Regions from separate parts of the Cupriavidus sp. TMH.W2 genome, predicted to be linked through region 2. Evidence: riboswitches for the same ligand, from Rfam matches in the RefSeq annotation. Region 2 holds a riboswitch; the other holds the start of a gene.
The links. Region 2 has a riboswitch for glycine ahead of gcvT (glycine cleavage system aminomethyltransferase GcvT). Riboswitches for the same ligand answer to the same signal wherever they lie in the genome.

Region 1 (10,446 bases), on a different replicon from region 2:
GCGATCGCCACCACCATCGTTGCCATGATCGCCGCCACCACGCTGGCACAGGCCGCCGACACCGCCGCGGCCTGGCCGGCACGTCCCATCACGATCGTGGTGACGTATCCGCCGGGCGGCGGTGCGGACCTGATGGCACGGCTGATCGCCCCGGGTCTCGGGCGCGAGCTGGGCCAGACCGTCATCGTGGAGAACCGGCCGGGTGCCGGCGGGCAGATCGGTGCCGCCTATGTCGCCAAGGCCGCACCGGACGGCTACACCATGATGGTCGATGCCTCGTCCTATGCGGTGAATCCCAGCCTCTACCCGCGCCTGCCCTACGATCCGGACAAGGCCTTCCGGCCGGTCGGCGTGCTGGCGCGCTATCCCAATGTGCTGGTGGCCACGGCCAGCTTCCCCGCCAGCAAGGTCAGCGACGTCCTGGCCATGGCCAGGCAGAAGCCGGGCTCGGTCGCCTTTGCGTCCTCGGGCAACGGCTCGGCGCAGCATCTGGCCGGCGTGCTGTTCGAGCAGCGCGCGGGGGTCGACCTGCTGCACGTTCCGTACAAGGGCGGCGGCCCGGCCATGACCGATGTCATCGCCGGCCAGGTGCCGCTGTTCTTTGCCAACGTGGCCTCGAGCCTGCAGCACATCAAGGCCGGCAAGCTCAAGCCGCTGGCGGTGACCAGCCATTCCCGCACTCAGGCATTGCCATCCGTGCCCACCATGCAGGAGGCCGGCGTGGCGAGCTACGAGGTCTATGAATGGAACGCGGCCTTCCTGCCCGCGGCAACGCCGGAGCCTGTCGCCACCAAGCTCGCTGACGCGCTGCAGAAGGTCATGACCAGCCCCGAGATCAGGCAACGCGTGGCCGAGCTGGGCGGCGAGGTCGTGGCGGCACCGCCCGCACAGGCACGGCAATTCATCGACGGGCAGACCCGGCTATGGGCCAAGGTCATCCGGGACGGCAACATCAAGCCCGAATAGCACCTGTCGGCACCGCCCCTGCCCGCCACGGGCCAGCTAAAGAATTTCAAGGAGAAATGCATGACCCCGACCAATCCCCTTCGCCGCCACCTGCTCAAGGCCTCCGCCGCACTGGGCGCGTGCGCGCTGGCACCCACGCTCGCCCGCGCCCAGGCCTGGCCGGCCAAGCCGATCCGGCTGGTGGTGCCGTTCGCGCCGGGCGGCAGCTCGGAGATCGTGGCGCGCTCGACCGCGGCGGAGCTGACCAAGCTGCTCGGCGTGTCCGTGTTCGTCGAGAACAAGCCCGGTGCAGCGGGCAATATCGCCATGGGCGAAGTCGCGCGCGCCGATGACAACCACACGCTGATCCTTGGCCATATCGGCACGCTGGCGGTCAATCCCTATATCTTCCCGAAGCTGCCCTACGACCCCAACAAGGACTTCCGCCCGATCTCGTTGCTGTCCAAGGTGCCGAGCCTGTACGTGGTCCACCCCGACGTGCCCGCGAAGAACCTGAAGGAGTTCGTGGCGCTGGCCAAGAGCAAGCCCGGCAAGCTGAACTACGGTTCGGCCGGCAACGGCAGCGCCGGCCACCTGGCCTTTGAATACCTGAAGGCCGCGACCGGCACCTTCATCACCCACGTGCCTTATCGCGGCAGCGGCCCGCAGATCACCGACCTGCTGTCGGGACGGCTGGACGCGGCCGCCGTCGGCGCGCCCGCGATCATCCAGTTCATCAAGGCCGGCAAGCTGCGCTGCATCGCCACCGGCACGACCCAGCGCATTCCCCAGTTGCCTGACGTGCCGACGGTTGCCGAACAAGGCTATCCCGGCTTCGAGATGACGCAGTGGTACGGGTTGCTGGCGCCGGCATCGCTGCCCCAGGCGGCCACCGACAAGCTGGCGGAAGCCACCGTGAAAGCGGTGAAGAGCAAGTCGTCGGTCGAGCGCCTGAGCGCCGATGCGGCGATCGTGGTGGGCGACACGCCGGCGGAGTTCGCGCGCTTTATCGCGCTGGAGCAACAGCGCTGGAAGCCGATCATTGCGCGGGCGGGGATCAAGCCGGACTAAGCGGACAGCCGCAGGGCCGGATCGCCCCGGTCCAGCGTCAGCCCGCGATACCAGCCCAGCGCAGATGCTTGCCCCAGTCCGCGTCGCTGATCACGCCGGAGATGCCCTGGCGCTGCCCGTCGGCGCGGTAGAAATAGGTGCGCGGCATCTCGCCCATCCAGTCCGGATCGACCGCATAGCGCAGCCGCTCCTGCGGCTCGTACCCGAACAACCACGCGTTGCGCGTCAGCCTGACGCGCTGGAGCAGTTGCTGCACCTGCGGCATGGCGTCGGGGCTGTCCATCGACAGCGTGACCACGCGCAGGTCCGGATGCTGCGCGCGCAGCTTGCCGATGGCGTCGAAGTTGCGCTTGCAATAGACGCAGTCCAGCGACCACACCACCAGCACAAAGGGCATGCCCTTCTGGCTGGCGGCCAGTTGGGTGGCACTGGCCGATTCGAACACGGCGACGCGGTCGGCCGGTTGATTGCCGGCATTGGCGGTGGCGAGCGCCAGCGTCAGGGCGGCAGCGGCGAGCAGTTTGCGGCGCGATGGCATCATGCGCCCTCCTGGCCCAGCGCGAAGACCTGGAAGCCCTCTGCTTCCGTGCGCCACAACACGTAGGCCCGGCCGGCGTGCTGCAGCAGGTGCGGCTGGTCCGAGTCGCGTTCCGTGCCGGCCAGCTTGCGCGTCTGCCACGTCTTGCCGCCGTCCTGCGACAGCATCGCCCACAGGCGCGTCTGCTGGCCGTCGAACGACTTCCAGGTGACGGCGATGTCGTTGTCGTTCAGCGCGACGATATCGGCATGCTGCGCGCGCGGGTCGTCCAGCGGGCGCTGTGCCTGCAGCTTGCCGTCCTTCCAGCGCCCGACCGAGACCGTGGGCTTGCCTTCACGCACGTTGAACCAGACCATATGCACCGTCCCGTCGGGCGCCACCGAGGCGCCGGGGCCGTGGTGCGGGCAGGCGTCGATGCGCCAGTCGTCAAAAGTGGCGCGCTGCATCGGCGTGGCCTTGCCGTCGGTGCGCAGCAGCGCCAGCGCGTGGTCGCGCGCGTTGGGCGGGAACACATGGCGCCACAGCGCCAGCATCTTGCCGTCGGGCGTGGGCGCCAGGGCGATGCGGCAGCATTCGCACGACTGGTCGGCGATCTTGTAATCGCCCTGGAAAGTCTTGCCTTGGTCGGCCGAGACCGCGTAGTAGATCGCGGCGCCGGCATACGGCTGCTTGCGCGCCTCGGCGGCAACCACGTCGCGCTTGTCGATCCAGCTGACGAAGACGCGCCCGGCCTTGTCCACCGCGATGGCGTCGAAGCGGTGCGCGATCTGGTCGCGGTTGGCATGCACCGTCAGCGGTTCGGCAAAGGACTTGCCGCCGTCGGTCGAGCGGGCAAAGCGGATAAAGCCGGTCCATGGAGTGGGCAGCGGCTGGGTCCAGGTGACGTAGATCTCGCCGTCGCGCCCCGTAGCCACCTTGGGCCGGCTTTCATGATCGGCCGCTACCTGCTCCGGCGCGCTGTTGACATGCTGCGCGGGCCCGAAGCTGCGGCCGTAGTCGGTCGATGCACGCACCGCGACATAGGGGCCGTCCTTGTACGCGACCCACAGCTTGCCGTCGCGGTCGAAGGCGGCACCGGTGCCCAGTTCGCTCATCTTCGCGGCCTTGGCCTGGCCGCCGTGGCCGGCGTGATCGGCGTGCGTTTGCGCGGTCGCGGCCAGCGCGGCGCAGGCCATCAGCCCGGCCACGATCAAACGGAAACCGGGGCGAACGCCTTGCATGGTTGTGGTCAGCCTGTTCACGTGCTCAGAAGGAAAGTTTCGCCTCGGCGTAGAACGTCCGGCCCGGATACGGGTGGTAGACGAAGTAGCGCTGGTCGGTAAGGTTGTCGATGCCAAGCCCGAGGCGCACGTTCTTGGCGGGCTTGTACGTCACCTTGACGTCAAAGGTCAGGAAGCTGCTGGTGCCGCCGAAGGTGTCGGGATTGGTGTCGGAATTGTCGAGCGTATTGTACTGCCGCCCCGAATAGGTCATGGCCAGCGTGCCCGCCCACGCCGGCGTGATGCGATAGGTGCCGACCAGGTTGGCGCGCCACTTGGGGATGCGGTAGAAGTACTTGCCCACCGAGGCCGGGTTGTTGGCGTTCTCCAGCGTCTTCGAATGGTTGTAGGCGCCGCTGGCCGACAGGTCGAAGCCGCTGACGAGTACATCGCGCGCGTCATAGGCCAGTTCGATGCCGCGGGTACGCACGCGGTCCACGTTCTGGAAGCTGGTGACGGTCGGGAATACCGTGGTGTTGGTCTGGCTGACCAGGGCATCGCGGATATCGTCCTCATACACCGAGACCCGGAAGAACGACGAATCCACCGTGCGCTCAAAGGTCAGGTCCTTCGAGAACGATCGCTCCGGCCGCAGGTTCGGATCATTGTTGATCAGCGAGGTCCCGGTGATGCGCCCCTGGAACAGCTCGCTGACAGTCGGGTAGCGATAGGCCTTGCCCAGCGACAGCCGGCCCAGCCATTCCTGCCCCAAGGCCTTCTCCAGCGCCAGCTTGGGCGACCAGTTGGATTCGGTGCGCACCGGGTAGCCGATATCCACGCCGGGCTGGCTGCGGCTGCCGTCATAGGCGCGCCAGTGTTCGTAGCGCACGCCGGGGATCAGCTTCCAGTCCCCGGCGAAGTACCAGGCGTCCTGCGCGTAGAGCGCCTGGGTCTCGGTCTTGCCGGCAAAGGCATTGTTGAAGGCGGTGATGGTGGCCGCCTGCCAGTCAGAGGTGTTGTAGGTGGTATTGGTCAGCCGGTAGTTGTCATAGTGGTAGCCGAACGTGACCCAGTGCCCGCCCTGCAGCTGCTGCGGGCGGTAGTCAGCCTTCAGGTCGAGCGTGCGCCAGCCGGTGCCGTCGCCATAGGTCACGGTGCCCGGCCCGTTGCCGACGGTGCTGGCGCTGCGGCTGATGTCCTTGCTGACGTCGTACAGCGACGCCACGCCCGAGAAATTCCAGCCGGTCTCGTTGCGCGTGCGCAGCGACAGCCCGTAGAGCCAGCGCGCGTCCTCGCCGTTGCCCGGGGCAAAGGCGTTGGCGGGAATCACATACTGATAGCCGCCGATATTCACGGGACCGCTCGACACTACGTTGCCATTGGCATCGCGCAGGTAGCTGCCAGTGGCGCTGGAGCGGTCCTGCTGCCAGTAAGCGGCAGTGAACTGCGCCTGCAGCGTATTGGTGATGTCGTAGCCGAGCTTGAGCTTGAACTGGTCCTGCACCGTGTGCGTGACGCCCTCGCTGTTCACGCCCATCACCACGCGGTCGCGGCCGGTCTGGTCCTGGTCGAAGAAGGCGCCGGTGACCGGCCTGTCTGTTGCGCCGGCGGGCCGGGTCGAGCGGGACGCGGTATAGAAGCTCAGCGGCTGGCTCTTGCTGTCCTGCCGGTCGACGCTGACCAGCCACGAGAACGGGCCAACGCGGTCGCCCACATAGGCGTTGGCGTGGACCCCGTTGAAGTTGTCGTGCGTGCCGTACAGGCTGAAGCGCTGCGTGAACAGCTGCACGCTGGCGTCACCCTCGAACTTCTGCGGCGTGCGCGTGGTGATCAGCACCGTCGCGCCGAGCGAGTTGCCGGGATACAGGGCCGAATACGGGCCGTACAGCACGTCCATGCGCTCGATCTCGGCGGCATTGACCAGCGACCAGCGCGGCGGGAAGCCGAAGTCCGAGCCCAGCAGGTTGGACAGGAGCAGGCCGTCGGCATAGACCAGCCCCCGCGCCGACTGGCGCGAGCTGGTGCTGCGCACCGAGATGATCGAGTTCATATCGCCGATAAAGCGCTTGCGTACGGCGAGGTTGGGCGCGTATTTGAGGGCGTCTTCCGTATTGACCACGTTGAAGTCGGCCATGCGGGTGCTGCTGATGCCGTAGGCTGGCGAGGGCGTGTTGGGTGGTACGGCCGGCGTCTCGCCGCGCTCTGATTTTGCCGAGACCACCACCTCCTGCAAGGGCTCGGGCGCGTCCACCGCCTGGGCGGCGGCAACGCCGGGGCCCATCAGCACCGCCGAAACGGCGACTGCAATACGATTCTTCTTCACTGGAAAACCTTGTTGTCGTCTTTTTTGGCTTGCTCCTCCTGTGCGCAGCATCAGGCGCTTCTCTCCGAGAGCGAGCGCTGACATTTTATGGGGCATGGGAAACCAGGCCGATGCGGCATAGCGACGCGGACGGCAGGATCGCCTCAGCGTTAACCCGTATATCCAATATCAGGCCTTGTCACTACATTGCCCGGATTGGCGTCAAGCCGATGTGATGCAGGGAGAGACTGTCGCGGCGCCCGCCGCCGACAGCGCCGAAGGAGCAACCGCCCCGGAAACTCTCAGGCAAAAGGACCGGCATCACCCGTCAGTGCACTCTGAAGAATGCCGGACGCTATCGTCCGCCGGCATACCGAAGGAGCAAGCGCGCCCCGCCCCTGCGGCCGGGTGTCGTGAATCTCTCAGGTCCAGAACAGAGGGGGCGTCCGCCACGCATATTGCGTCCGGGCTCCCACCATCGACGTTCCTGGAACCTGCAGATCATGAAATCAATCGCTGTCATCGGCGGTGGCATCACGGGTGTCACCACGGCCTACGCGTTGGCCCGGCGCGGATTCTCCGTCACGCTGTTCGAACGGCACCGCTATGCCGCCATGGAGACCTCGTTCGCCAATGGCGGGCAGCTGTCGGCCTCCAACGCAGAGGTCTGGACCCACTGGTCCACCATCGTCAAGGGCATGAAATGGATGCTGCGCAACGATGCCCCGCTGCTGGTCAATCCCCGGCCCAGCTGGCACAAGCTGTCCTGGTTTGCCGAGTTCATCGCTTCGATCCCCCACTACCGCCGCAACACCGTCGAGACCGCGCGCCTGGCCATCGCCGCGCGTGAGCACCTGTTTGCCTGGGCGGCGCAGGAAGGCATCGACTTCGACCTGAAGCAGGAAGGCATCCTCCATATCTACCGCGACAAAGCCGGTTTCGAGCATGCCGGCCGGGTCTCGGCGCTGCTGGCGCAGGGCGGGCTGGAGCGGCGCGCCGTGACACCCGAGGAGATGCGCGCGATCGAGCCGACGCTAGCGGGGTCGTACTACGGCGGCTATTTCACCGAGAGCGATTCGACCGGGGACATCCACAAGTTCACCAGCGGCCTGGCCGCGGCCATCGACCGGCTGGGCGTGCGCTGCCTCTATGGCCAGGATGTGTGCGCGGTGAAGACCGACGGCCGGCGCGCCACCGTGACCGTGCAGGACGGCGCCGACACGGCCAGCTCCAGCTTCGACGGCGCCGTGATCTGCGCCGGCACCGCCAGCCGCGCGCTGGCCGCGGGGCTGGGCGACCGCGTCAACATCTATCCGGTCAAGGGCTACTCGATCACGGTCAACCTGACCGACGAAGCCAGCCGCGCCGCGGCACCGGTGGTGAGCCTGCTCGACGACGAAACCAAGTTGGTCACCAGCCGCCTGGGCGCCGACCGCTTCCGCGTGGCCGGCACTGCCGAGTTCAATGGCTACAACCGCGATATCCGCGCCGACCGCATCCGCCCGCTGGTGGAATGGGTGCAGCAATGCTTCCCCGGCGTCAGCACGCGCAGCGTGGTGCCCTGGGCCGGACTGCGGCCGATGATGCCGGACATGCTGCCGCGCGTGGGGCGCGGGCGTGAGGCCTGCATCTTCTATAACACCGGGCACGGGCACCTGGGGTGGACTTTGTCGGCGGTGACGGCGGATATGGTGGCCGGGGTCGTGGACCAGCATCTCGGCGCAAGGGTGGCGGTCGCACCGGGTGCGGCGCTGGCATTGGCCAAGGCCTGAGTACGCTCGGGTGGCAGCACCTCCCACAGAGAAGCAGCTTAGATTGCACCGGTGCGTTGAACGCGAACCACCAACCCTGGTGAAGGCTCCCCTCTCCCGCGCAGTGGGAGAGGGGTGGGGGTGAGGGCCGGAGCGTCGACGAAGTGTAGCGCGTCGGTATGCCGGCGCCCGCCCTCACCCCCGGCCCCTCTCCCGCAAGCGGGCTTGCCTTTACCCACAACTTCCGGCGGCTTACTCGTTTTTCTGGAAGATCCGATACATTTCGGTGATTTCGTGCAAAACGAGGAAGCCGCGCCAGAGGACAGTAGCACCGGGGGGATCGTCGTTTTTGCGACCCAGGTAGCCACCGAGCTTGGCGATCCAAAGGACCGCTTCGCTGAGTTTGGGTGCCTGCTCCGGTGGCTTGGTTGTGCCGTGCGTGCGGCAGTACAAGGCCTGCCATTCGAGCGACTGCAATAGCACCGAGCAAGGGATATCGGCTTCAAGCCGGCCGAGCATGGTCGCGTACATGATGCGCCAGCCGATCACGGCGAACAGCGCCGTGGCGCGCAGGAACCGCTCCAGCGTCCCGAACTGCCGAGCCTCGATCTGGCAGCCACTTTTCAGGACACGATGCCAGGATTCAATGGTCCAGCGCCGGGCATACCAGCTCAGCCGTTCCAGCACATCTTCCAGCGTTTGGGTGGGCATCGAACTGAGCAACATCCATTCGAGCGGCTCAACACCTTCGGGCGGATCGATTTCCAGTGCGTGAATGGCAAACACTTCGAGGCTTGGTAGGGCCTCTGCGCCGCGGCTGCGCGGCGGTCGCAGTTGGACGGGCACACAGCGCAAAGCCAGTCGGGCGCTACGCGCTTGCCTGGCGCCACTCCTGGGCACGTGCAGGACGGTCTCCCCAAGTACGGGGGCCGCAGCAACCGTCTCCCACAGATACTTCTCTGGGTGATCCACGCCCCGATTCCAGGCGGCCCGCACCAACCAGTCCACCCCCGCTGGGCGCTGCGCCAGGAACACGTCGTACACATCGCCCTCGCGATCGCTGACGGCAACAAGGTGCGTGTCCGGACACTGCATCTTGAGCGGCTCAAGGCATTCCAGCCCCTCCAGCCACTTCACGCTTTCCTTGTCACGAATGGACAGCGCCCGGCGCTGCCTGGCCTTGCCCGATGCTTGCGGCGCACGCACCCACGTCTTCATGCTCAACACGCCCAGTGGCAGGCCCTCAGGCGTCACCGCCAGCACGCTGTGCAACATGAATCCGCGCAAATTGCCGCCCGTGCCGTGACCAAGTCCCTCAGTCGCGGGCAAATTTGCCAGATTGAATTCCGTGGTGTCCTGCACCGCCAATACGACAGGTACCTGCTGCATGCGACCCACGGTTTGAACGACGTGGCTCGCCAGTATTCCGTCCGGGTCGACCGCCTCATTATCAAAGAAGCGATATGCCGCCTTGAGTTGGGCACCACTCAAGGCCTGCGGGAACGAAACATGGGCTTTTTGCGCTAGTCCGCGCGCCAATGCCACAAGGCGCTGCGTGCGACGTGCATCGCCCAACTGAGCGCCACCGAATTCGTCGCTGGCCCAGTCTTCCAGATCTTCCGTATCAGACAAAATTGCCACCACTGATTGTCAACTTCCCCGAAGTTAACACCGTCCAATCCCGTTTACAACCTTTCCTATCGAGATGTGGGTAAAGACAAGCGCAAGCGGGAGAGGGGAGCAGACAGGCAGCGCGCAGGCTTGGTCCGCAGTTTCCACAGGGCCGCTGCTTGTCACCGCCTCATCCGGGACTTCGACCCACACTGCCCACAATCCCCTTGCGGAACGCCAGCACGCACACGATGAAAATGATGCCGGTCACCATCGACACCGATTCACCAAGCCCGTTGAACCAATCGATTCCGGTCGCCGCACCAAGGTAGCTGCCCAGCTCCCCAAGCTTGTTCTCCAGCGCCACCACCACGAAGGCGCCGACGATCGGGCCGGTGAGCGTGCCGAGCCCGCCCAGCAGCGTCATCAGGATGACCATGCCGGACATCGACCAGTGCACATCACTGAGCGTTTCGAAGCCCAGCACCAGCGCCTTGACCGAACCCGCCAGCCCCGACAGCGCCGCCGACAGCACGAAGGCGGTCAGCTTGAAGCGGTCGACGTCATAGCCCAGCGACACCGCGCGCGGCTCGTTCTCCTTGATCGCCTTCAGGATCTGGCCGAACGGCGAATGCACCGTGCGCACGATCAGCGCGAAGGCGGCCACGATGATCACCAGCGCCACGTAGTACAGTGTCAGGTCGTCCGACAGCGGCAGCACGCCAAAGAGCTTGCCGCGCGGAATGCCCTGCAGGCCGTCCTCGCCGCCGGTAAAGGGCGCCTGCAGGCAGATGAAGAACAGCATCTGCGCCAGCGCCAGCGTGATCATCGAGAAGTAGATGCCCTGGCGGCGGATGGCCAGCGAGCCCACCACGTAGCCGATCAGCGCGCCCGTGCCGGTGCCCAGGACCAGGCCGATCTCGGGTGTCACGCCCCAGACCTTCATCGCATGGCCGGCCGCGTAGCCGGCACCGCCGAAGAAGGCCGCATGGCCGAACGAGAGCAGCCCGGTATAGCCGATCAGCAGGT
Region 2 (10,446 bases):
CGGACAGGGCGCGGCGGTCGAGCGCAGGGGAAGTCATCGCGGACGCAGTCATGGGGGGCGCAGGGGAACGGATGTAGGACGCCCCATCGTAGAACCGCGCTGGCTCTGGCGCGTTGACCATCGTCAACCGCGGACATTGGCGCTGCCGGCCACGCCGGAACCGCGCGCTCGCGGACGTCACATTGGTGTCATGTGCGGCGGTTAAGCTGCGCGCCACCGCGGCCCGCGCGCCCTCCGTTCCTGCCTCTGCGATGCCAACTTCCGAACAGACTCCCGTCCCTGCACCGTACCCACCGCTGCGCGCCAGCCTGCCCGCACCAGCCCGGCAGCGGCGCCGCGTGCTTGCCGCCGCCGGCATGGCACTAACCCTCCCCGGCTGGCCGGCCCTTGCGCAGGCGCGCCGCACGGTGGTGGTCGGGCATCTGCTCGACCGCTCCGGCGCGCAGGCCGACCTGGCGCGCGACTACCTGGCCGGGGCCAAGGTCATGTTCGATGCCGTCAATGCCGCCAACGGCCCGGTGCGCGTCCTGCACGTGGTGCGCGATGCCGACCCCGATCCGCGCCGCGCGGTGGCGCAGGCGGTGTCACTGGCCGATACCGAACACGCCGAGCTGCTGTTCGGCCCGGGCGACCGGCTGCTGCCGGGGCTGGCGGCATCCACCGAACTCTCGCGGCGCGGCGTGCAGATCGTGGCACCTTGGTCGGGGCTGGCGCTGGCGGCCGAGAACGTCTGGTTCACCCGTGCCGACTACCAGACTGAACTGGACGCGGCGGTGCAACAGCTGCGCAGCTATGGGCTGACGAGCATTGCGCTGGCACTGGCGCCGGACTTCGCGGTCCCCTCGCTGGCCCGGCTGGAGGCGCAGACCGGCACGCGCGCGGTGCCCCTGGAGGGCAATGGCGAGGCCGCCGCCCGGCGCATCGCCGCGACCCGTCCGGGCGCGGTGATCGTGGCCGGCGACACCCTCGCCTATGCCGGCCTGGGCCGGGCGCTGGCCGCGCAGGGGTGGTACGGCTTCCTGGTCGGCCTGTCGTCGGTCAGCGCCGCCGTGGCGCGCGAGATCCTGGGCAGCGGCTACAACGGCGGCATGGTGCTGACCCAGGTCGCGCCGGGGCCGCAGCAGGCTACCTTGCGGGTGGTGAAGGAGCATGTGGCCCGCATGAAGCAGTACCTGGACGAGCCGCCGTCGGCGGCGACGCTGGCCGGCTATATCGGCGCTGCGTGGCTGGCGCGGGCACTTGCCGGCGCGCACGCAAGCGGCCCGGCCGAGCTGCGGCGCGCGCTGCAGGGGCGTGTCGACGTGGGTGACTTCACGCTCGACTTCACCCACGGCCAGCGCGGCTCGCAGTACGTCACGCTGGCGGTGTCAGGCGCGCGCTGACGCACTTGCCTCAGCCGGCGGCGGTCTTGCCGCCGGTGCCCAGCAGCGCCTTGAGCGCGCCGAGCCGGTCCTTGGGGCTCATTGCCGGGGTCTGGTCCACCGGCGCGGGCGCCTCTTCCAGCTTCATCTCGCCGATAAAGCGCGACGGCTGGCACGAGTAGGTGTCGCGCGCGCGCTTGCGCTTCTTGCACCAGCTGACATGCAGGCTGCGCTGGGCGCGGGTGATGCCGACATACATCAGCCGCCGTTCTTCCTCGATCTTCTCGTCGCTCATGTCCTCGTCCTCGCGGCAGTGGGGCAGGATGCCCTCCTCCACGCCGACCAGGAACACGTGCGGGTACTCTAGCCCTTTGGACGCGTGCAGCGTGGACAGGCGCACCGCGTCGGGATCTTCCTCGCGGCCTTCGAGCATGCTCATGAGCGCCACGGTCTGGGTCAGTTCCAGCAGGTTCTTGCCTTCGCTGCCGAAGCCGTCGGCATTGTCAAAGCCGGTGGCTTCCTCGCCCTCGGCGCCCTCGGGCTTGGTGCCTTTACGCTTGAGCCAGTCCAGAAATTCCAGTGTGTTGGTCCAGCGCGACTGTGCCTGCCGTTCGTCGAAGCTGTCGTACAGGTAGGCCTCGTAGTGGATGCCTGCCATCAGGTCGTCGAGCACCACGGTGGCGGGGTCCCTGGCCGCGCGGTCGGCCAGGCGCACCATCGATTCGCAGAACACGCGCAGCGGCTCCAGCTGGCGCGGCTGCAGCTTGCCTTCGATGCCGCCCATCATCGCCGCCTCGAACAGCGACACCTTGGCCTGGCCCGCGAAGGTGCCCAGCACTTCCAGCGTGGTATTGCCCACGCCCCGGCGCGGCGTGGTGATGGCGCGGATAAAGGCGGGATCGTCGTCAGGGTTGGCGATCAGGCGCAGGTAGGCGCAGATGTCCTTGATCTCGGCCTTGTCGAAGAAGCTCTGGCCGCCCGACAGCACATAGGGAATGCGCTCGCGCCGCAGAATCTGCTCGAACAGCCGCGCCTGGTGGTTGCCGCGGTACAGGATGGCGTAGTCGCGGAACTGCGCGCGGCGCTCGAACTTGTGCGCGGACAGGCGGAACACCACCGACTCGGCCTCGTGTTCCTCGTCGTTCATCGGGTGGATGGCGATGGGGTCGCCCATGCCGTGCTCGCTCCACAGCTTCTTGTCGAACAGCTTGGGATTGTTGGCGATGACGGCATTGGCCGCTTCCAGGATGCGCACGGTGGAGCGGTAGTTCTGCTCCAGCTTGATCACCTTCAGGTCCGGGAAGTCGGTCTGCAGCCCGCGCAGGTTGTCCAGCGTGGCGCCGCGCCAGCCGTAGATGGCCTGGTCGTCGTCGCCCACCGCGGTAAACGCCGGCGCGCGCAGGTGCGAGCCGCCCGCCAGCAGCTTGAGCAGCTGGTACTGGCAGGCGTTGGTGTCCTGGTATTCGTCAACCAGAAAATAGCGCAGGCGATTCTGCCACTTGAGCTGCACGGTTTCATTGCGCGCGAACAGTTCGGCCGGCAGGCGGATCAGGTCGTCGAAATCCACCGCCTGGTAGGCGTGCAGCGTGGCCACGTAGTTGCGGTAGACCAGCGCGGCCTGGTGCTCGTCGGCATTGGCGGCCTGGGCGATCGCCGCCTCGGGATCGACCATGCCGTTCTTCCACAGCGAGATCGTGCCCTGCACGCCGCGGATCAGCTTCTTGTCGGTGGTGCCCAGCTGCTCCTGGATCAGGCCAAAGCAGTCGTCCGAATCCATGATCGAGAACTGCGGCTTCAGGCCCACGTGCTCGGCCTCCATGCGCAGGATCTGCACCCCGAGCGAGTGGAAGGTACAGACCGTCAGCTGCCTGAGCGGGATGCGCTTGCCCTCGCGCGTGGTCTTGCCCTCCATCAGCTTGCCGATGCGCTCCTGCATCTCCTTGGCGGCCTTGTTGGTAAAGGTGACGGCGGCGATATGACGCGGCTCGAAGCCCTTGTCCTCGATCAGATGCGCGATCTTCTGCGTGATCACCCGGGTCTTGCCCGAGCCCGCCCCGGCCAGCACCAGGCAAGGGCCGTCCAGGTAGCGGACGGCTTCGGATTGGGCGGAATTGAGGCCGTGGGTCATGCGTGGAATGCGGTAGGAAGCAGGGAAATCAGCAGAAAAGCGGGAACGCCAGGCGGGATACGCCGGCACCACTGAGACGGGAACGGCGGCAAAGCTATTGATGTTAACACGCTGGCCGCGGCAGGTCAGTCAGCGCAAACCGCATTGACGCAACTGCTTGTGTCACCGGCGTAACACTTCGTAAAGCCCGGAGCCGATCGCGCAATGCAAGGTTCTAACTAACGTGTCCCCCTGGCCTCCGAGGCCGCGCGGACATGCACATATCATCACATCGGAGCCAATAATGAAAACCCTGCAGACTTTGACCAAGGTGACACTGGTCGGCGTGACGGTCGCGGCCTTCGCGGGCTGTGCGGACATGACGCCCAAGCAGCGCAACACGGCGATCGGCGCGGGCGCGGGTGCCGTTGGCGGCGCCGTGCTGACCAATGGCAGTGCGCTGGGCACGCTCGGCGGTGCGGCCGTCGGCGGTGTGATCGGCAATGTGGTGACCGACGACAACCGTCACCACAAGTAAGCAGCGCGTGCCGCCGGGCACCGGCGCCCGGCCGGCGCGGCCGGTTTGACAAAGCCCGGGGCCTCCCGTACATTGCGCGCATCCGACCGGGAGAGCGCGCATCGACTGCGCCGCCGAAGGGGTATCACCCGAAAACTCTCAGGCACCACGGACCGGTCGGATCGGCATGCAACATGCACACAATGCATGCCGCACTCTGGAGAGCGGCACCCGCCATTCGTGGCGAGCGTGCCCACCGAAGGGGCGCACGAGGACCGGTTCCGCCAGGATCCGCCTTGTAATCTCTCAGGTATCGAGGACAGAGGGGTCATCCGCCGCAGCGGATTGCCACGCCACGGGCGTGGCGAGCGTTGCGGCGGATGGCCCTTTTTCGTTTTCGCAAACCGAGATTGCCCCCGAGGATCCCATGACGCTCCAGGCCACGCCCCTCAACGCTATCCACCGCGCCCTCGGCGCCCGCATGGTCGACTTCGGCGGCTGGGACATGCCGGTCAACTACGGCTCCCAGATCGAAGAGCACAATGCCGTGCGCAGCGACGCCGGCATGTTCGACGTGTCGCACATGTGCGTGGTCGATCTCAACGGCGCCAATACCCGCAGTTTCCTGCGCGGCCTGCTGGCCAACAATGTCGACAAGCTGCAGACGCCGGGCAAGGCGCTCTACGCCTGCATGCTGGATGAAAAAGGCGGCGTGATCGACGACCTGATCGTCTACTTCTTTGCCGAAGACCGCTTCCGCCTGGTCGTCAACGCCAGCACCGCGCTGGGCGACATCGCATGGATCCGCGCGCGCAACGAAGCCACCGGCAGCGGCGTGACCATCACCCCGCGCCGTGAAGACGTTGCGCCCGCAGGCGTGCAGCCGCTGGCCATCGTCGCCGTGCAGGGCCCCAACGCCCGCGCCAAAGTGTGGAGCACCTTCCCCTCGACCCAGCCTTCGGACGCGCTCAAGCCCTTCAACGCCGCCGTGGTCCAGGACCCCGCCATCGGCGAGATCATGGTCGCGCGCACCGGCTACACCGGCGAAGACGGCTTCGAACTGGTGGTGCCGGCGGAAAACGTGGCCGCCGTCTGGGAAAAGCTGAACGCGGCCGGCGTGCGCCCGGCCGGCCTGGGCGCGCGCGACACGCTGCGCCTGGAAGCCGGCATGAACCTGTACGGCCAGGACATGGATATCAACACCTCGCCGCTGGACGCGGGCCTGGCCTGGACGGTGGACCTGCAGAGCGAGCGCGACTTCACCGGCAAGGCGGCGCTGGCCGCGGCCGGATCGCGCCAGCAATTCCTTGGCCTGATCCTGCGTGACAAGGGGGGCGTGCTGCGCGCCCACCAAAAGGTGGTCACCCCGGCCGGTGACGGCGAAATCACCAGCGGCACCTTCAGCCCGTCGCTGTCCCAGTCGATCGCCTTTGCCCGCCTGCCGAAGGAGGTCGCCGTGGGCGATACGGTGCAGGTGGAGATCCGCGACCGCAAACTCAACGCGACTGTGGTTAAACTGCCGTTTGTGCGCAATGGCAAGGCACTCGTGAGCTGAAGCTCATACCAACGGTCGCCCTCGCCTGCCGGCGCTTGCCGGGCAGGCATCACCCAACAAGAAACAAATCTGCATCCGGAGAACCTCCATGAATTTCCCCGCTGACCTCAAGTACACCGAGTCGCATGAGTGGGTACGCGTCGAAGCCGACGGCACGCTCACCATCGGCATCACCGACCACGCCCAGGACGCGCTGGGCGATATCGTCTTCCTGGAGCTGCCCGAAGTGGGCAAGTCGGTCGGTGCCGGCGACGCGCTGGCAGTGGTGGAATCGGTGAAGGCCGCTTCCGACATCTACGCCCCGGTGGCCGGCGAAGTGATCGCCGTCAACGAGGCCGCCACGGCCGCGCCGGAAAGCGTCAACGCCAACGCCTTCGACGCGTGGCTGTTCAAGCTCAAGCCGGCCAACGGCGACGACGTCAACGGCCTGATGTCGGCCGACGCCTACAAGGCCAGCGTCGGCGCCTGATTTTTGTCATTCCCGCGCAGGCGGGAATGACAAGCAACATTTGAAGCGCGCCGGCATGGCTGACCACCTGCCGAGCGCACTGAACGAGGTTCTTGCCCATGAACGCCCCGCTTCCCATGAACGCCGCCCAAGTGAACCGGCCCACGCTGGCCGAACTGGAGGCGCGCGACGCCTTCGCCGCCCGCCATATCGGCCCCGATACCCCCGAACAGCAGCACATGCTGAAGGTGCTGGGCTATGACAGCCGCGCCGCGCTGATCGATGCCGTCATTCCCGCCGCCATCCGCCGCCGCGACGGCATGCCGATGGGCGAGTTCACCGAGCCGCTGAGCGAAGAAGCCGCGCTGGCGAAGCTGCGCGGGCTGGCGGGCAAGAACAAGGTCCTGAAGAGCTTTATCGGCCAGGGCTACTACAACACCGTCACGCCCGGCGTCATCCTGCGCAATATCTTCGAGAACCCGGCCTGGTACACCGCCTACACGCCCTACCAGCCCGAAATCTCGCAAGGCCGCCTGGAAGCGATGCTGAACTTCCAGCAGATGGTCACCGACCTGACCGGGCTGGATATCGCCAACGCGTCGATGCTGGACGAAGGCACCGCCGCGGCCGAGGCGATGACGCTGCTGCAGCGCGTGAACAAGCACGACTCGGACACCTTCTACGTGGCCGATGACGTGCTGCCGCAGACGCTGGAAGTGGTACGCACGCGCGCGCTGCCGCTGGGCATCGAAGTCAAGGTTGGCCCCGCCGCCGAAGCCGCAGCAGCCAACGCCTTCGGCGTGCTGCTGCAGTACCCGGGCGTGAACGGCGACGTCAATGACTACCGCGCCATTGCCGACGCCGTGCACGCCGCCGGCGGCCTGGTGGTGGCCGCCGCCGACCTCTTGGCGCTGACGCTGATCGCCGCGCCGGGCGAATGGGGAGCCGACGTGGCCGTGGGCAACTCGCAGCGCTTCGGCGTGCCGCTGGGCTTCGGCGGCCCGCACGCCGGTTACATGGCGGTGAAGGACGCGTTCAAGCGCTCGATGCCGGGCCGCCTGGTGGGCGTCACCATCGATGCGCAGGGCAACAAGGCCTACCGCCTGGCGCTGCAGACGCGCGAGCAGCATATCCGCCGCGAGAAGGCGACGTCGAACATCTGTACCGCACAGGTGCTGCTGGCCGTGATGGCCTCGATGTATGCCGTCTACCACGGCCCGCAAGGCCTCAAGCGCATCGCGCAGCGCGTGCATCGCCTGACCGCGACGCTGGCCGCCGGCCTGCAGGCGCTGGGCTTCGCGCGCGCCAACGCCAGCTTCTTCGACACGCTGACGCTGGAAACCGGCTTCAATACCGATGCCATCCATGCCGCGGCCACCGCGCGCGGCATCAACCTGCGCCATATCAGCGCCACGCGCGTCGGCATCTCGCTGGACGAGACCGCCAGCCGCGCCGACGTGGTCGCGCTGTGGGAAGTCTTCACACAAGGCAAGCCGCTGCCGGCCGAACTGGACTTCGACAGGCTCGAGGCCGCCGCGCAGGATGCCTTCCCGCCGGCACTGGCGCGCACCAGCGCATACCTGACCCACCCGGTCTTCAACACGCACCACGCCGAGCACGAGATGCTGCGCTACCTGCGCATGCTGGCCGACAAGGACCTGGCGCTGGACCGCACCATGATCCCGCTGGGTTCGTGCACGATGAAGCTGAACGCCACCAGCGAGATGATCCCGGTGACCTGGCCCGAGTTCAGCCAGATCCACCCGTTCGCGCCGCTGGACCAGACCGTGGGCTACCGCGAGATGATCGACCAGTTGGAGGCCATGCTGTGCGCCGCCACCGGCTACGCCGCGGTCAGCCTGCAGCCCAACGCCGGCTCGCAGGGCGAGTACGCGGGCCTCCTGATCATCCACGCATACCACGCCAGCCGCGGCGAGAGCCATCGCGACATCTGCCTGATCCCGTCGTCGGCGCACGGCACCAACCCGGCGTCGGCGCAGATGGCCGGCATGAAGGTGGTGGTGGTGGCCTGCGACGAGAACGGCAACGTCGACCTGCAGGACCTGGCGAAGAAGGCCGAGCAGCACAGCAAGAACCTGGCGGCGATCATGATCACCTACCCGTCCACGCACGGCGTGTTCGAGCAGGGCGTGCAGCAGATCTGCGAGATCGTGCACCAGCACGGCGGCCAGGTCTACGTCGACGGCGCCAATATGAACGCGATGGTCGGCACCGCCGCGCCGGGCCAGTTCGGCGGCGACGTGTCGCACCTGAACCTGCACAAGACCTTCTGCATCCCGCACGGCGGCGGCGGCCCGGGCGTGGGCCCGGTCGCGGTCGGCGCGCACCTGGCTGACTTCCTGCCCAACCAGGACAGCGTGGGCTACCGCCGCGACGAGCGCGGCATCGGCGGCGTGTCGGCGGCACCGTTCGGCTCGGCCAGCATCCTGCCGATCTCGTGGATGTATATCGCGATGATGGGTTCGGCCGGCCTGACCGCCGCCACCGAGAACGCAATCCTCGCGGCCAACTACGTGGCCAAGCGCCTGGCGCCGTACTACCCGGTGCTGTACACGGGCCAGCACGACCTGGTGGCGCATGAATGCATCCTGGACCTGCGCCCGCTGCAGAAGGACGCCGGCATCAGCAACGAGGACGTGGCCAAGCGCCTGATGGACTACGGCTTCCACGCGCCGACCATGAGCTTCCCGGTGCCGGGCACGCTGATGATCGAGCCGACCGAGAGCGAGGCCCTGCACGAGCTGGACCGCTTTATCGACGCGATGATCGCGATCCGCCAGGAAATCGGCCGCGTCGCCGACGGCACCTTCGACCGCGAGGACAACCCGCTCAAGCACGCGCCGCACACCGCCGCGGTGGTGACCGCCAACGAGTGGACCCGCCAGTATACGCGCGAGGAAGCCGCCTACCCGGTGGCATCGCTGCGCACGCAGAAGTACTGGCCGCCGGTCGGCCGTGCCGACAACGTGTACGGCGACCGCAACCTGTTCTGCGCCTGCGTGCCGGTCAGCGACTACGTGGTCGACTGAGGCAGCGGCCCGGGCGGGCTGCCGGGCGCTGCGCTATGCTCAATACAGAGGACGCCGCATGCTGCTGGTTTGCTCCCCTCCCGCTTGCGGGCGAGGAGCAGGGGGTGAGGGCAGGCGGTGGCAAACCACCGGCCGTACTTCGTGGAGACACCCGCCCTCACCCCAACCCTCTCCCGCACGCGGGAGAGGGAGCGAACAATCGGACCACCAGAGCCAGTGGTCGTCCCTCATACAACGACAAGAGCCCTGCGTGGGCCATTGAACCCCTGGAGACCTTCGTGGCAGTCAGCGTTTTCGATCTGTTCAAGGTGGGCATCGGTCCGTCGAGCTCACATACCGTGGGCCCGATGCGCGCGGCCCTGATGTTTGCGCAGGGGCTGGAGCGCGACGGCCTGCTGCCGCAGGTGGCCAGCGTGCGCGCGGAGCTGTACGGGTCGCTCGGCGCCACCGGCAAGGGCCACGGCACCGACAAGGGCGTGATCCTCGGCCTGATGGGCGAAGCGCCCGACACCATCGATCCCGATTCGATCGAAACGCGCCTGGCCGCGCTGCGCGCCAGCCGCGAGCTGTCGTTGCTGGGCCGGCATATCGTGCCCTTCGTCGAGAAAGAGCATATCGCCTTCTACCGGCGCGAGGCCATGGCCGAGCATCCCAACGGCATGAAGTTCCACGCCTTCGATGCCAGCGGCGCGACGCTGCGCGAGGCGCGCTACCTGTCGGTCGGCGGCGGCTTCGTGGTGACCGCGGGCGCACCCAATACGCAGTTGCTCAAGGCGGCGCAGCAGCTGCCGCACCCGTTCCGCAGCGGCAAGGACATGCTGGAGATGGCCACCGCCAGCGGCAAGAGCATCGCGCGCCTGATGATGGAAAACGAGCTGACCTGGCGCAGCGAGGCGGAAGTCACCAGCGGCCTGCTGCATATCTGGGAGGTGATGCAGGCGTGCGTCGCGCGCGGCTGCCGCACCGACGGCGAGCTGCCGGGGCCGTTCAAGGTCAAGCGGCGCGCGCCCGAACTGTTCCGCAGCCTGACCGAACGTGCCGAGCGCACCCTGTCCGACCCGCTCTCGGTGATGGACTGGGTCAACCTGTACGCCATCGCCGTCAATGAAGAAAATGCCGCCGGCGGGCGCGTGGTCACCGCGCCGACCAACGGCGCCGCGGGCATCATCCCGGCAGTGCTGCACTACTACGACCGCTTCGTGCCGGGCGCGAACCCGCAGGGCGTGGTCGACTTCCTGCTGACCGCGGGCGCGATCGGGCTGCTGTACAAGCTCAATGCGTCGATCTCCGGCGCCGAAGTCGGCTGCCAGGGCGAAGTCGGCGTGGCATGTTCGATGGCTGCCGGCGCACTGGCCGCGGTGCAGGGCGGCAGCCCGGCGCAGGTGGAGAACGCCGCCGAGATCGGCAT

Region 1: linked by a shared signal. The riboswitch ahead of ACREYQ_RS20170 (D-amino acid dehydrogenase) and the one ahead of gcvT (glycine cleavage system aminomethyltransferase GcvT) in region 2 are both predicted to bind glycine.

The regions. Positions count from the first base shown of each region.
Region 1 is NZ_CP193793.1:564,020-574,465, reverse strand. Features, by position in the region: gene ACREYQ_RS20195 (tripartite tricarboxylate transporter substrate binding protein) at 1-966, shown strand, start outside; gene ACREYQ_RS20190 (Bug family tripartite tricarboxylate transporter substrate binding protein) at 1,027-2,016, shown strand; gene ACREYQ_RS20185 (TlpA family protein disulfide reductase) at 2,054-2,557, opposite strand; gene ACREYQ_RS20180 (sialidase family protein) at 2,554-3,774, opposite strand; gene ACREYQ_RS20175 (TonB-dependent receptor) at 3,800-6,127, opposite strand; glycine riboswitch at 6,285-6,383, shown strand; glycine riboswitch at 6,384-6,502, shown strand; gene ACREYQ_RS20170 (D-amino acid dehydrogenase) at 6,559-7,827, shown strand; gene ACREYQ_RS20165 (IS4 family transposase) at 8,059-9,447, opposite strand; gene ACREYQ_RS20160 (branched-chain amino acid ABC transporter permease) at 9,608-10,446, opposite strand, start outside.
Region 2 is NZ_CP193792.1:3,643,411-3,653,856, forward strand. Features, by position in the region: gene hemN (oxygen-independent coproporphyrinogen III oxidase) at 1-52, opposite strand, end outside; gene ACREYQ_RS16850 (ABC transporter substrate-binding protein) at 252-1,382, shown strand; gene ACREYQ_RS16855 (UvrD-helicase domain-containing protein) at 1,393-3,489, opposite strand; gene ACREYQ_RS16860 (glycine zipper 2TM domain-containing protein) at 3,773-4,006, shown strand; glycine riboswitch at 4,084-4,171, shown strand; glycine riboswitch at 4,193-4,318, shown strand; gene gcvT (glycine cleavage system aminomethyltransferase GcvT) at 4,413-5,540, shown strand; gene gcvH (glycine cleavage system protein GcvH) at 5,629-6,009, shown strand; gene gcvP (aminomethyl-transferring glycine dehydrogenase) at 6,108-9,038, shown strand; gene ACREYQ_RS16880 (L-serine ammonia-lyase) at 9,317-10,446, shown strand, end outside.